DNA from 2 places in the Priestia sp. FSL P4-0332 genome. Region 2 is predicted to be linked to the other one. Evidence: riboswitches for the same ligand, from Rfam matches in the RefSeq annotation. Region 2 holds a riboswitch; the other holds the start of a gene.
What was found. A riboswitch is a leader RNA that binds a small molecule or an ion and turns the genes downstream of it on or off. The one in region 2 is predicted to bind FMN.
Positions count from the first base shown of each region.

Region 1: it holds a riboswitch for FMN, as region 2 does, so the genes downstream of both, ribE (riboflavin synthase) here and MKY06_RS22250 (ECF transporter S component) in region 2, are expected to answer to the same signal.

Region 1 covers NZ_JBBOUA010000001.1:1,285,093-1,293,245, forward strand. The annotation lists gene MKY06_RS06530 (YkvI family membrane protein) at 304-1,338, shown strand; FMN riboswitch at 1,446-1,596, shown strand; gene ribE (riboflavin synthase) at 1,875-2,534, shown strand; gene MKY06_RS06540 (bifunctional 3,4-dihydroxy-2-butanone-4-phosphate synthase/GTP cyclohydrolase II) at 2,551-3,744, shown strand; gene ribH (6,7-dimethyl-8-ribityllumazine synthase) at 3,836-4,306, shown strand; gene MKY06_RS06550 (hypothetical protein) at 4,743-5,615, shown strand; gene glcT (glucose PTS transporter transcription antiterminator GlcT) at 5,747-6,595, shown strand; gene ptsG (glucose-specific PTS transporter subunit IIBC) at 6,866-8,153, shown strand, end outside.
Region 2 covers NZ_JBBOUA010000001.1:4,241,707-4,249,859, forward strand. The annotation lists gene MKY06_RS22225 (DUF2663 family protein) at 1-433, opposite strand, end outside; gene MKY06_RS22230 (CPBP family intramembrane glutamic endopeptidase) at 525-1,130, opposite strand; gene MKY06_RS22235 (RecQ family ATP-dependent DNA helicase) at 1,130-2,647, opposite strand; gene MKY06_RS22240 (helix-turn-helix domain-containing protein) at 2,671-3,720, opposite strand; gene MKY06_RS22245 (ferredoxin) at 3,978-4,226, shown strand; gene MKY06_RS22250 (ECF transporter S component) at 4,305-4,880, opposite strand; FMN riboswitch at 5,035-5,177, opposite strand; gene serA (phosphoglycerate dehydrogenase) at 5,476-7,050, shown strand; gene MKY06_RS22260 (peptidoglycan DD-metalloendopeptidase family protein) at 7,082-7,771, opposite strand; gene MKY06_RS22265 (ATP-binding protein) at 7,941-8,153, opposite strand, start outside.

The DNA of each region.
Region 1 (8,153 bases), 3.0 Mb from region 2:
AATACTTATTTAATAATTTATCTGATTTTTAGAAATTATACAACAGTAAATTGTGAATTTCCAGCAAATATTGAGGGAAATTTAAAAGCTAAAGGGAAAATATCCGTATATTTTGTTTAAAAATGACTGTTATGTTAGGGGTTAAGGAGTTTTTTGTGAGAAATACAAAAAGAAAATGAAAAATAAAAAATAAACGAAAAGGCACAAGCGCTGGGATATGCGTAGATTTACACGTAAAAAGGCTCGTCTTTTTTTAATCGTTTCTACATATAGTGAACTATGAAGGGTAGAAGGGTGATGGGCATGAAAAGGTGGAAACTCACGCTGCAGGTTGCTGCTACGTATGTAGGCACCGTTGTAGGAGCCGGTTTTGCAACAGGCAAGGAAATCGTTCAATTTTTTACACAGTACGGGGAACTTGGAATGGTCGGAATTTTGGTCAGCGGCTTGTTTTTTATTTGGCTAGGTTCAAAAATGATGCTGCTTTCGCACGCAATTGGGGCTTCTTCTTATCAGCAGCTTAATACATATTTATTTGGTGATGTGCTTGGAAAAGCGGTAAACGGTGTAATGATTGTCATTTTATTTGGAGTAACTTCAGTCATGCTAGCGAGTACGGGGGCAATAGGAAAAGAACAGTTTGGACTGTGGCCTCCTGTTGGGATGATTTTTACAATTGTTTTAACTTATATATTTATCGCAAAAGGAATTAACGGTATTTTAATGGTTAATTCTCTTGTTGTGCCGATGATGCTTTCATTTGCTTTTATCATCTTTGTGCCAAATATCAGCTATTTCTCACTGATTCAAACGAAGCCGGATTTAACGCTCGTCACGCAGTGGAAGTGGGCGGTTAGTCCCTTTTTATATATTTCCCTAAATCTAGCTTTGGCTCAGGCCGTTTTGGTTCCATTAGGAAGCTCCGTGAAGGATAGGAGCGTGATTAAAAAAGGGGCCGTAATAGGAGGGTGTGTACTTACGTTTATGCTTGTTTCTACTCATCTTGCCCTTTCCAATTTGCCTTATTCATTTCAACTTGATATTCCGATGAGTGCCGTTGTTAAAAATATCTCAGCGTGGGTGAATGTTTTATTTACGGTAGTTGTGTTAGGCGAGATTTTTACTACATTGATTGGAAATGTATTTGGAATCGCTAAGCAGCTTCAGTCATTTCTTCCCCTGAATGACAAACAAGCTTTTGCGTTTATTATCTTGGCCTGCTTTATTATTGGGCAATTCGGATATGCCCAGCTTCTTGAGTTTTTGTATCCGATATTTGGCTATATTGGACTAGCTTTTGTATGGATGCTATGTATTAAAAAAGAAAAAATAAGCTAAAAGCTGGATTTTAAAGAATAGATGTGAAAAAACGAAGTTAAATGATGTGACAAGTCGATTTTACTTTGCTATAATGTAAAACAAATAAGACTATAGCAGTCGAATATATTATCCTTCGGGGTCGGGTGTAAGTCCCAACCGGCGGTGATAAAGCGTATGCTTTTAAGCCCGTGACCCGTTTTCATACGATGTATGTTAGCGGTGGATCTAGTTAAAATCTAGAGCCGACAGTAAAAGTCTGGATGGGAGAAGGATCAGGAAGCACAGTTGTTTTTTTGTGTTGAATTAATAAGGGACACGTTTGCCTTTTTTAAAGCTACCCTTGTTTTTGTACACAAAATATAACTGTTTATTTCGTATACAATTAGCGGAATTTTGCATAGATAAAACTGATTCAGCTCAGCCGACCCCTTGGACATTTGTTCAAGGGGCTTTTTTATTTTCAGTGGTTGGGGGAAAGATAAATATGAAAAAAAAGCAGCTGCTATTTCAAAACGGTATAAGAAGTTGGAATAGCGCCAAAGCAGGTGAAGAAAATGTTCACAGGTATCATTGAAGAGATTGGAAAAATAAAACGTATTCAAAAGGCCACAGAAGCAATTGTTCTTACGATTGATGCGAAGACCGTGTTAGAAGATGTGAACTTAGGGGACAGTATTTCAGTTAACGGCGTTTGTTTAACCGTAACGGCTTACTCTCAAAATGAATTTACGGTCGATGTCATGCCGGAGACGATTAAAGCAAGTACCCTTCAGCTTCTAACCGTTGGATCACGTGTTAACTTAGAGCGGGCGATGGCTGCAAATGGCCGGTTTGGAGGGCATTTCGTTAGCGGACACGTTGATGGAATTGGAACCATTGTAAGCAAAACACGTAAAGGAAATGCCTTTTATTATGAAATTCAAGTCGATCCCGAACTTCGTGAATTTATGATGTTAAAAGGGTCTGTTTCCGTAGACGGAACAAGTCTTACTATTTTTGATGTCAGCAACCAATCATTTACTATTTCTCTTATTCCTCATACGGTGCTTCACACAGTCGTTGGAGACAAACAGCGAGGAGACAAGGTGAATATTGAATGCGATATGTTAGCTAAATATATGCATCAGATGATGACAAATAAGTCAACCCCTGGCGCCTCGAATCGTTCAGGTAACATGAAGGATTTATTGCAGCAGCATGGTTTTACAAATTAACAGTGAGGTGAAAGAGATGTTTCATAAAGTAGAAGAAGCCATTGAAGAGTTAAAAAAGGGAAAAGTGGTTATTGTATGCGATGATGAAGATCGAGAAAACGAAGGAGATTTTATTGCATTAGCCGAAAAAACGACGCCTGAGGTTATTAACTTTATGGCTACTCATGGAAGAGGATTAATTTGTACACCTGTTAATGAAGAAATTGCGCATAAATTGAATCTTCACCCGATGGTAGCGAACAATACGGATGTACATGGAACAGCATTTACAGTAAGTATTGATCATATTTCAAGTACAACAGGTATCAGTGCATACGAACGCTCTGCTACGGTTATGGCTCTTGTAAATGAAGCGACGGTAGCAAGTGATTTTCAACGCCCAGGACATATTTTCCCATTGATTGCAAAAGACGGGGGCGTTCTGCAGCGTGCAGGTCATACAGAGGCTGCTGTTGATTTAGCAGTATTAGCAGGAGGAAAGCCTGCGGGTGTTATTTGTGAAATTATGAATGAAGATGGAACAATGGCACGTGTACCGGATTTAACAAAAATTGCAGAGCAATTTGATTTAAAAATGATTACAATAAAAGATTTGATTGCCTACCGCCGCAAACATGACCAGCTTATTAGCCGTGAAGTAGAAGTGAGCTTACCTACGGCATTTGGTGAGTTTAAAGCTGTAGGATATACAAATAAACTTGATAATAAAGAACATGTGGCTCTTATCAAAGGTGATATTGATCATAATAGCCCCGTTCTCGTTCGCGTTCACTCTGAGTGTTTGACTGGAGATGTGTTTGGTTCTGAACGCTGCGACTGCGGTCCTCAGCTTCACGCAGCTCTTACGCAAATTGAAGAAGAAGGACGCGGCATTCTGCTGTATATGCGTCAAGAGGGCAGAGGTATTGGCTTACTAAATAAGCTAAGAGCATATAAGCTGCAGGAAGAAGGATACGATACCGTAGAAGCGAATGAAAAACTCGGGTTTGCGGCGGATCTGCGAGAGTATGGAATCGGTGCTCAAATCTTAAAAGACCTTGGAGTCAAACAAATGAAGCTTTTAACGAATAACCCTCGTAAAATTACTGGGCTAAAAGGCTACGACCTTGAAGTGATCGAGCGAGTGCCTCTTCAAATGCCGGCAGTGGATGCCAATAAAAAATACTTAGATACAAAAGCTAAAAAATTAGGTCATTTATTACATTTATAATTTTACACTTTTTTTCGTTATAACAAATGAAGCTAATTCATGAAAAGAAATGTAAATAACTATATATTAATACTAGCAGGAGGAACAAAAGATGAATCATTTATATGAAGGAAATTTAGTAGGCACAGGATTAAAAATCGGAATCGTGGTAGGGCGTTTTAATGAATTTATTACAGGCCGTTTACTTAGTGGAGCAGAAGATGCGCTCAAACGTCACGGCGTAGCTGATGAAGACGTAGACGTGGCTTGGGTACCGGGCGCTTATGAAATCCCATTAATCGCCAAAAAATTAGCTGAATCTAAAAAATATGATGCAGTGATTACGCTAGGAACCGTTATTCGAGGAGCTACTCCACACTTTGATTTTGTATGTAATGAAGTAGCAAAAGGCGTTGCATCTCAAAGCTTACAAACAGGCGTGCCAATTATCTTTGGTGTATTAACAACTGAAACAATTGAGCAAGCAATTGAACGTGCAGGAACAAAAGCAGGAAATAAAGGATGGGAAGCTGCAGCATCAGCTATCGAAATGGCTAACCTTTCAAAAATGATTGAAGGATAATAGATACCATTCCAGTTTTTATAAGCTGAAGAGTTAAAAGAGGCTGAAACAAAAGTATGTTAGTTGAAAGAAGATCCGAACGATGAATCGTTCGGATTTTTTTCATTGGCATGGTGAACGTAGGTTTCGGGTATGTAGTGGCTTCTAACTAAAGGGTAAGGCAAAGACTTCTGCGGGAAAAGCGGAAGAAGTGTGACCCCGCAGAAGCGGAAGCGACGAGGAGGCTCAGCGGCCGCCCGTGGAAAGCGAAGTCTTGCACGGAAATCAACTGCAGTGTAGAAAGCGATCCAAACTATCTCATGTATCCCGTTTGTTCGCCTTTAGATTGGATTGATGTAGTTATGTCTCAAGCTCTTTTGAATAGAAGCTAGCTATGTATAATTTGGCTAAAACGTCTTACTCTAAGTAATAATTAGGTCGTAAAAGGGAGACGTCTATGCCTCATTATACTGCTTTTTTTGCATTGATTATTATCAGCACAGCCGTTTTGCTTACAGTATTCATACGTAAAAAAGATAAAAAGCTAGTCGTTTTGCTTTTTTTTATCATTGGAATGGCTTATGTACTAGAGTATGTTGTATTCGTGTTGTTTGAAAGTTACGATTACGATCCTGATTTTATGACCAATGAATATTTTGATAATTTGTTTGGTTCCTTAACTTCTCAAGCGTTTGCTTTTCCAATCATGGCTATGGTGGTAGCTGCTTATCAATTAAAATTCCGCTATATTTTATTCATTTCAGCTATATTTATGGGGATTGAAGAATTATTTTTACACTGGGATATTTATACACATCACTGGTGGAAAACAATTTATACAGGCGTTTTAATGACCATAGGCTTTAGCATTTCAAAGATTTGGTATGTATGGCTAACAGAACGGTATATGACATTTGTGCATTACGCTACATTTTTTCTCGGGATGCTCGCCATTACTTCTACTATTATGTTTATGCTGTTAGCATATTTTCATAATAATTGGTTTTATACGGGATGGTTTGCGTCGGCTACTCATGATTCCGTAAATGCCACGATGATTTACGTTTGTATTGTTACGATTCTCCTCGTTTGGAGTGTAGCCAAAGAATTTTTTGTTGGAGCTGGAATGATTATAGCGGGGCTGCGTATAGTAGATATTTTGCTGATTCACTATGGGATTTTGCTGGTATCTATTACCACTTCACTTGTTCTTTTTACGCTTTTACAAGCGGGTGCATTCATTCTGAGCGTTATGCTTCAAAACTTTATTATGAAAAATTGTTATGGGACGAGCAAAAAAGACGTTGCGTTTCCAGCGAAGAACTACTAAGATAATACGTAACTCAAATAGTTTAGTTCAATAATATTTGAAACAAAGAAAAATGAATTGACGGTTATGCGTATTATTTGTAAGATAGGAAAGCAAATAATAGAAAGCCGAAACAGGGGAGTGAAGGATTCGTGAAAGAGTCCTTTTTTGTAGAAAAGGTACTTAATAATAATGTATTAATTGCTAAACACCTTACCTATGATGAAGTTGTGCTAATTGGGAAAGGAATAGGGTTCAATAAGAAAAAAGGCGATGAAATCGATGCAAAAGCCGTGGAGAAAATGTTTTTGTTAAAGAGTGAAGAAGAGCAAGAACAGTACAAGCAGCTTTTAGCTCAGGTAGATGAAGACGTGATTGAAATGATGAATGATATTGTAACGCACATTCAAAAGCGTGTTAACATTCCTTTGAATGAGCATATACACATTTCATTGACGGATCATATCGCGTTTGCGATAAAACGTTTTCAGCAGGGAATGGGGCTTAAAAATCCATTTTTACTTGAAACAAAAGCTTTATATCCAGAGGAATATACGATCGCATCTGAAGTGGTAGAAATTATTAGTCGCAAAATAGGCGTGCAGCTTCCAGTAGGAGAGATTGGTTTTATTGCGCTTCATATCCACAGTGCGCTGACTGAAAAAAACCTGCTGGAAGTGAATCAAGACTCGCAGCTTATTCAAACGATTATTAATGTGATTGAAGAATCGCTTCATCTGCAGGTAGACAAAGAATCTGTGCACTATATGAGATTGATTCGTCATTTGCATTTTGCTATTGATCGAGTAAAAACAGGAGAAAAAATAGAAGAGCCAAAAAAAATTGCTTTGCTATTGAAAGAAGAATATCCCCTGTGTTACAATGTGTCTTGGAAAGTGATAAAAGTAATGCAGCAAGCCTTACATTTACCTGTATATGAAGCAGAAGCAGTTTACTTAACGATGCATCTGCAGCGACTTATAACAAAAACGGATTTATAAAATCATTTCAATACGTGTTACTGATACGATCAGGCATGAGTGAGAAATGAAGCGATGTGTAATTGGATGAGTGTATCCATTTATCGTTTCTTTTTCCTCATGCCTTTTTTGTTATAAGAAAGCGCAATCATTTAAAGCTTAGGCTTCAGGACACCAGGAGATGTAATGAGTTTTCTAGTTAAAGAAAGCGTTTTATGAAAGCGCGTTAATGATTCACGTATCAAATAAATAGCTTGTTGCACACTAAATATATAAAAGGAGGTAAGCGCCATGTTTAAAAAACTTTTTGGAGTATTACAAAAAGTCGGAAAAGCGCTTATGTTGCCGGTTGCGATTTTACCGGCAGCAGGGATTTTACTTGGAGTAGGGACAGCGCTTCAAAACCCTACATTGTTGGATGCAGTACCGGCACTTGGTGCAGACTGGGTTCAATTGGTTTCAAATGTTTTGTCGCAAGCGGGTCAAATTGTATTTGACAACTTATCGCTATTGTTTGCCGTTGGTGTTGCCGTTGGTTTAGCTGGTGGTGACGGTGTAGCAGGTATTGCTGCAATTGTAGGCTACTTAATTATGAACAAAACGATGAGCACAATCTTAGTTGCTACAGGACAACTAGATCCTGACAAAATGGGTGCCAATCCAGCTTACACTAGCATCTTAGGAATTCCTACGTTAGCTACAGGTGTATTCGGGGGTATCATAGTAGGTATTTTAGCTTCATCCATGTATAATCGTTATTTCAATATTGAATTACCATCTTATTTAGGGTTCTTTGCAGGAAAACGATTTGTACCAATCATTACTGGGGTATTTTCAATTGTTTTAGGTGTTATTATGATTTTCATTTGGCCGCCAATTCAAAGCGGATTAAATGCTTTCTCTACTAACATGATTGATGCAAACCCAACTTTATCAGCTTTTGTATTTGGATTGATTGAACGTTCATTAATTCCATTTGGACTTCATCACATATTCTACTCTCCGTTCTGGTTTGAGTTTGGTGATTACGTTAATAAAGCAGGTCAACATATTCACGGTGACCAAAAGATTTTCTTTGCTCAATTAGCAGATGGCGTGCCTTTAACAGCAGGAACATTCCAAGTTGGTAAATTCCCGTTCATGATGTTCGGATTGCCAGCAGCAGCTCTTGCGATTTATCACGAAGCTCGTCCTGAAAACAAAAAATATGTAGCTGGTATCATGGGTTCAGCTGCTTTAACATCTTTCTTAACGGGTATTACAGAGCCGCTTGAGTTCTCGTTCTTATTCGTAGCACCAGTACTATTTGCAATTCACGCAGTATTTGCTGGTTTATCATTTATGGTTATGCAATTATTAAATGTTAAAATCGGTATGACGTTCTCAGGTGGGGTTATCGATTACGTTCTATTTGGAGTTATGCAAAACCGTACAGCATGGTGGCTAGTTATTCCAGTAGGTTTAGTTCTAGCAGTTATTTACTACTTCGGTTTCCGCTTTGCAATCCGTAAATTTAACTTAAAAACACCGGGTCGTGAAGATAAAGAAGAAGGAGAAGAAGATGTAAAAGTAGAAGCAG
Region 2 (8,153 bases):
AATTAATTCCATAGGTTGACTGCATCCAGCGGAACGTTTCTTTTCGGTGCTCCCATGTTTCAGGCGTCGCCCATAACTCTTTGCTTCTTTTAATAATCTCACAGCGCAAATCTTGAAAAGTCTTTTCTGCTTTCTCGCTTTTTTTCCGCAGCTGTACAGTATAAAAGTAAAGTGAGACGGTAAGCAATAGAAACATCAAATGCCCCATGTTGCCTAACAAAAATGAAAAAAATTCGCTAAACGTCGTAAAAAAACCGCTTTGAAATATGAAAAAAAAGTAGCTAATAACAGCCGTTACACTGGCTAAAAACAAAAGCTTCCATTTTTTCTCTTTAGCTTTCAGCTTATTGACTGTCTCTTTTCTTTTAATAACGCTCGCTAATATATATTGAAGTGTTTCATCGCTTTCAAAGTCTATCACTTTGTTTTCCATCATTCCACCCCCTCGTATGCTAGTACAACATATGAGGGAACATAAAAGATTATGTGGGTAGCACTGAAAATAATGGCTGTTTCCTTAACCTTTACTGCATTAGTTCTTCTGGCTGTGCAGATTCCCCTTTTGATTTTCGTATCTGCAGGCCTAATAAAAAATCAATGAGAAAATGAGTAAAAATCGTGACATACAAATTTTCAGTCCACCAAAAAAGTAACCCTATTAAAAAGCTTAAAAACACAACCGAAATAAAAAGAAACCACTTTTTTAAATATCGAATGTGAACGAGTGCAAATACGATACTCGCCCAAAAAAGGCCAAACTGAACTTGTATAACCCCTCGAAATAGTATTTCTTCTGAACATGCAACGATTAGGCAAATAAGAACCAGATGAGGAACAGAACGATTAGCAAATAAACGTTCATTGATCCCTCCGTCATCGTATAAATGCTCAGGTACGCATTTCATTAGAAGTATATCTCCTCCTACTACCAAGAGAGCTGTCCCTCCCCCGTACAATAAAATAGAAGACCAATCCAGCTGAAAAAACTGCAAAAAGAAATTCCACGAATCGAATGTAAAAAAACCGATGCCTAAAGCAATGAAGCAGATGAGCAGCTGTGTTACATATAAATTTTTAACTAGCTCTGCATCTGTCATGGATGAAATAAGCTCTTGCTGTGATTTTGCCATTATATCTCTCCTTGACGAAGCAAACGAGCTAATTCTAATTCCCAGCCTTGAAATGTCCATTGCTCCTGCTCACCATTTGTTTTTTTATAGTTTTCTAAATCCAAGCCGCAGCAATCGCAACAATTCTCAAGCTCTGATTTTCCCGTTTCATCGAAATAGCCAAGCAGCACGTGACGACGGCATTCTTTTGTCTCAATAAACCCCTTCATCGCACGATACTTGTCATGTTTGTTTCGAAGACGTTTATTTACAGCTGTAACAATCGTTTCATGCAGCGATTCAGGAATTTTCCAGGGTTCAACATGTTCATTTTCCACTGCATTTTCTCTGTACAAATAATAACGAATAAATCGCCAATGTGTTTCTTGAACACCCACTGTATAAAGAAAGTGAGACTCTACTTGTTTTAAAGGAATGGCCTGATCATGGTTTCGTAAATACGACAAGCAGTATAAGATGGTATCTGAAGAAGGAAGCTCAATTTCAAGTAAAGAATGAGCAAAATCATCGTCTCCTTCAGCATAAAGCAAGATCGCAATACTGTTTCGCTGATCGCGTCCACTTCTTCCAATTTCCTGTACATATGCTTCTAGCTGCGTAGGTGTATGAAAATGAATAACAAAGCGAACATTCGATTTGTTAACCCCCATTCCAAATGCACTTGTGCAGCAAATGATATCAAGCTGATTTTCTAAAAATTGCTGTTGAACAAGCATTCTTTCATTCGGTTCCATTCCCCCATGGTAATACTGCACTCGCTGTATCCCATTTTCCTTTAGAAGCTGTGTTAATGCTTCTGTCCAAGATCGGCTGGAACAATAGATAATTCCCGGACCTTGCAGTTCACTAACGTACATCAGTAACTTCTCTTTTTTTTCTTCAATACTTGCAACAAAATCAACTTTCATCGCAATATTACTTCGATTCATGGAATAGATGTGCTCGTTGACAGCAGGAAGCGATAAGTAGCGCTTAATATCTTCCACTACTTCCCTAGTCGCAGTTCCCGTTAATGCCAGACATAGCGGACTGCCAAGTTCCTTCCATATATCTCCTAGCTGTAGATAATCTAAACGAAAATCATGTCCCCACTGAGAAATACAGTGCGCCTCGTCCACAACGAAAAGGCCTACCTTTGCCTGCTTTAATGCTTCTACTACAACAGCATTTTGCAAAATTTCAGGAGATGCATAAATAAAACGATAAAAAGCTAAATTTTTTAGCGCTCGTTGTTTTTCTTCTTGTTGTAGGAAACTATTTAAGGCAATAACTCGCTTTTCTCCGCTTGCCTTTAGTTGTTGAACTTGATCTTCCATCAGTGAAATTAAAGGAGATACAATCAGCACCGGTCGGTTCAACAAATAAGCTGGGAGCTGATAGCACAATGATTTTCCTGTTCCTGTAGGAAGAACCGCTAACACATTATGACCCGTTAAAATATCTTGAATAATCTCTTTTTGTCCTAGTCGAAATTGGCTATAGCCAAATTGTTTCTGTAGAAGTTGTTCTATCTTCACATCAAACACCACTTTTTTTAGTATCAGGTAAAATGTTTTGCTAATACGAGACGAATCTGAAAATAGGTAACGTCGTCTTTTACTTCTTCCTTTATCACCTTTAATTTATTTGTACGCAAACCTTCAAAAGCTGAGACAATTTCTTCCTGCTGCTTAGGCGATACGTATGCATCGATTGAAAAAGATGGAACAAACAGAGCTAATTCTGCAATATGATCTTCAATTGTACTTTCTTTTAAACGCCTTATATAAGCAATTTCTTCAAGCGTCTTGCCTTTTTGAAGCCAGCTATACGTTTTTAACGTCGAGCTTGTCAAAGGCAATTCTAAATATAGATCACGTAAAAAAGAAGAAAGTACATGAAAGCTTTCATTATTTTTACTCACTTTTTCAATGATATGGTGAATAACCCCTAAAAGTTGAATATGAACATAATGCTCATCGAGTTCATATTGATATGCTAACTGATTTTTTGTAAAGCCTACTCTTTGGTATCCAGTCAGTTGCAAAACAAAAAGAGACGCGTCCCGTTCCGTACAACCTTTCAAGCACGTTCGGAGCTCTTCGAATAGCTCGGCCGCTAACTCTTGACGCGTTTGCTTTTGAGACATAATATATGTTTTGACCCATTGAATAACCTCAGGATTTTTGGAAATGGGTAAAAACCCTTTTTGAAAATACTGTAGGTTTGATAAGGTCTGAATGAACAAAGTGATTCTTGCTAAAAATAATTGAGTACTGCTTGCGAATTTCCATCCGTCTAAAGCTGGATGAAAGGGTCGAGCCGTCAGTTCATCTTCAAGGCGTGCTTGTCCCTTATCTGTCATCACATACTTTTGATTTTCAGTTTCTTCAATATACTGCTGTTCTTTTAAATATGCAACGCAGGTTTCAAAAGACCGTTTATCTAAGTAAACAAATGACTGAAACAGAAACGAAATTCCAAAAATTTTTCCGTCTTGAATCGTTTGAGCTGACTTTTTACCTGTTAATAAATGATAAATACCATAGGCGGTTCGCTCACCTTTTAACTGTTTTATACAAAATAAAATGCTAACTTGAATATAATTCAAAGGTGTCAACTTCCTTTCTCATTCATTGTACCAAAAGTGACCAATAGCATGTGAGATAAAGGCTTTTTAGCTCTTTCCTTTATGTATCAAAACGTTTGGGTAAGTGAAGAAACCTTGATTTGATAAGCATTCTCAGTGACTTTTCTATTGAAAAGTTTTATAAATCATTTTACAATGAATAAGGAGAAATTTCACTCTTGATTCGCGAAGAGATTATATAATGAGAAATTTTCGAACACTTTACAGGAGGTCTTGTTATGCCAAAATATACAATTGTTGATAAAGATACTTGCATCGCATGCGGCGCTTGCGGAGCAGCAGCACCAGACATTTATGATTATGATGATGAAGGTATTGCATTCGTAACATTAGATGATAACCAAGGTGTAGTAGAAATTCCAGAAGATCTAGAAGATGATATGATGGATGCAATGGAAGGCTGCCCTACGGATTCAATTCGCGTAGCGGATGAAAAATTCGAAGGCGATGCTAATAAATTCGAATAAGTATTGAGCAAACCTGTAGTGTACATGCTGCAGGTTTTTTTATATATAAAAATCGCTCTCCCCGGGAGAGCGATTGAATTAAACAGCAATGCGACGCGTGATCCATTGCTTCATTTTTGAAAACAATAAGACAAAGATAACCCCTGTTGCTGCTCCTTTTATTAAGTTAAACGGCAAAATACCTGCAACGATATATTGACGTGCTTGTTCACTAGACATTTCTGGCGATTGTAAGAAGATTGTATACGCTGGTAAGAAGACATAATAATTTAAGACAGCCATGAGTACCGTCATTACCACCGTACCCGTAACCAAACCTATCGTTACGCCTTTAGCCGTTTTAAATCGGTTGAACATGTATGATACAGGAAGAACGAACAGTAAACCAGCCACAAAGTTCGCCACTTGACCAACTGGAACCCCTGTAGCACTTCCTTGAATTAAATAATTCAATAAATTTTTTATTCCTTCTACTATAACAGCAGCCATCGGTCCGAATACAAGTGCTGCTACGAGTGCAGGAATTTCGCTAAAATCAATTGTTAAAAACGGAGGTAATCCAGGAATTGGAAAGTTAATCATCATTAAAATATAAGCAATACTACTTAACATTCCTAGTACAACCAGCTTTTGAGTTTTCTTACTTTGTTGCATCTTGCCTCTCTCCTTCTTTGTGATCCACTCTTCAAAGAAGAAAGGTTCAACTTTATATCCCCACGCAAAAACCTCCCAACAAATGATTCGTTGAGAGGAGACATGGCAGGCATATTTAATAAACGTTCATCACATTAGGTTTTGAACGCTGAACCTCCACCTTCTCCCATCCAGACTGTACTGTCGGCTTTGGAGTTTCACCAAATCTGCTCGTATGTATTACATATAAGCTCGCGGGCTCAAAACAATTTGTTTTTTACCGCCGGTCGGGAATTTCACCCTGCCCCGAAGATAGACCAATATTTAATTATGAATTTATTATATGTTATCTCGAATTAAAAGTAAATAAAGAAGTTTTTTAATTCATATTAAATTGATGTCTTTTATAAACTTCATTACTGCTTTTATATGTAAAATAAGGAAATAAGTGCATAACCAACAGCGTTATGACATATTTATAGTTCCAATTTACGTTTATAATTGTGTATTTGATAACTAATCGTAAAGTTTGAAAAATACAATTGACAGAATTTTTTAAACATGGTAAATTATCAAATATTTGATGATAGTAAAATCCAAGGGAGATGTTCACGTCATGTATAATGTGTTAGTAGCTGATTCAATTAGCAATGAAGGTCTTGCTCCACTACTTGAAGCTCCTCATGTGAATCTTACGCGAAAAAAAGTTGAAGAAGTTGAGAATGATTTGCATACGTACGATGCGCTTTTAGTACGGAGTGCTACGACGGTTACAGAGGATTTGCTGACAAAAATGCCGAATTTAAAAATTGTTGCTCGCGCTGGAGTAGGAGTCGATAATATTGATATTGAAGCCTCAACCAAACGAGGGGTTGTCGTTATTAACGCGCCGAACGGAAATACCATTTCAACGGCGGAACATACATTTGCTATGATGGCTAGCTTGTTTCGTCATATCCCCCAAGGAAATGCTTCAGTTAAAGCGCGCGAATGGAACCGCTCAGCATTTGTTGGAACAGAGCTTAATCGCAAACACCTGGGCATTATCGGATTTGGACGAATTGGCTCAGAACTTGCCAAACGCGCAAAAGCCTTCAATATGAGCGTTCACGTTTACGATCCTTTTTTAACCTCTTCCCGAGCTGAAAAGCTAGGAGTAGAACTATTATCCCTGGATGAATTACTAGCAGCAGCGGATGTAATTACCGTGCACACTCCGCTTACGAAAGAAACAAAGGGATTGCTCAATCATGACACATTAGCCAAAACAAAGAAGGGTGTGTTTTTATTAAACTGCGCGCGCGGCGGAATCATTGATGAAAAAGCCTTAGTTCATTATTTAGAAATTGGCCATGTTCAAGGTGCAGCTATTGACGTATTTGAAGTTGAGCCGCCGATTGATAACCCTTTGTTACATTTTGATCAAGTTATTACAACTCCCCATTTAGGAGCTTCTACAAAAGAAGCCCAGCTTAACGTTGCTGAGGACGTGGCACATGACGTTCTGCGTTTTCTAGAAGGTAATCCTGTAAGCTCATCCATTAATTTGCCAACGCTTTCTAAAGAAGTTTTTGAAAAAATTCAGCCGTTTACGAGCCTTACTAAACAAATGGGAGCCATTTTATCTCAATGCATGCGAGAACCTGTTCAGCATATCTCTATCTCCTACGGAGGTACAGTGACGGATTTGGAAACCACTTATATTACACGGAGCTTGCTATCAGGCTTTTTAACTCATCGGATCGACTCACCTGTTAACGAAGTCAATGCTTCTATGATTGCCAAAGAACGAGGAATTACATTTGGTGAAAAAACATCGGAAGATACGCAAGGATATTCCAATATGATTGACGTTACCGTAACAGGGGAACAGCGTATATTTACCATTACGGGCACCTATATAGCAGGCTATGGACCTCGAATTATTAATATTGATTCGTTTGATATTGATTTTTATCCGGAAGGACATCTTCTTTATATCCGTCACAGTGATCAGCCCGGAGTTATTGGAAATGTAGGGAAAGTACTTGGAGATTTACGTATTAACATTGCTACCATGCAAGTGGGCCGTAAGCAAAAAGGCGGAGAAGCCATTATGATGCTTACGTTTGATAAACTTTTAGATGATTCTGTCATTTCCTCGTTAAAACAAACAAGCGAAATTGTGACCATACAGCGTATTGAATTGTGACATTAAAAAAAGAGCCTTAGCGGCTCTTTTTTTATGGACTTATCTTTAACACTTGTCCTGCATTTAACATCGTATTTTCTAAATGATTCCACTTTCTTAGCTGATCAATATCTACTTCATATTTGACTGCGAGCTCAGATAATGTATCTCCTTGATGGATAAGAATACAGTTATCAGAAGTCTGATGTAACTGCTGAAAAACCGTGGCAGCTAAATCGCTTTTTACGTATGCCGATAGTTTTTGCTTGTCCAATTTGGCAAGTGGGTTTACTGCATTGGTTTTATCCGGATTCCAACTTTCTTGATGAACTTCAAAATGCAAATGTGCACCTGAAGATCGCCCTGTATTGCCAACTCGTCCAATGTTTTGACCTGCGGCTACACGATTTCCTTCTGCAACAAAACGTTCCTCTAGATGAGCATAGACCGTTTCGTATCCATTTGTTTGTTTGATAAAAACAACCTGTCCGTATGTATTTGAATAGTAAGAGCGGCTCACCACTCCTTTTGCAACAGCATACACCTGTGTACCAACAGGTGCTGCTATATCAATTCCAAAGTGTTTGGCGTGACGAGAACCAAATATATCAGTTAAGACTCCTTCAACCGGCCACTCCCACTGCTTCTCTTCTGCTTTTACTATTTGCCCGCCCAAAAATAAAAGACCTATACACAATCCCATTACTAATACAACCAATATTCTTCTTAACACGTCAATCATGAAGAAAGAACCTCCTATGTAGATCATTGCACACAAAACATACTATATGCCAATTCCTTCTCTTTTAGACTTGTTTATAGAAAAAATAAAGAGATGTGATTTTCCACTGAATCACATCTCTTTGCTATTCTTATTATTTCAGCCGAACAAACTGTTATTTAGCATGTGCTTACTTTGGCAGTTTAATAAAGAAAGTTGTTCCTTCATTTAATTCACTTTCAACCGCAATGATCCCTTGATGTGCCTCCACAATATTTTTGGCGATTGCAAGCCCAAGACCAGTTCCTGACTTCCCTCTTGTTCTGGCTTTATCCGCTTTATAAAATCGTTCAAATACAAATGGAAGATCTTCTTTCGGAATGCCTGCTCCTGTATCTTGAAC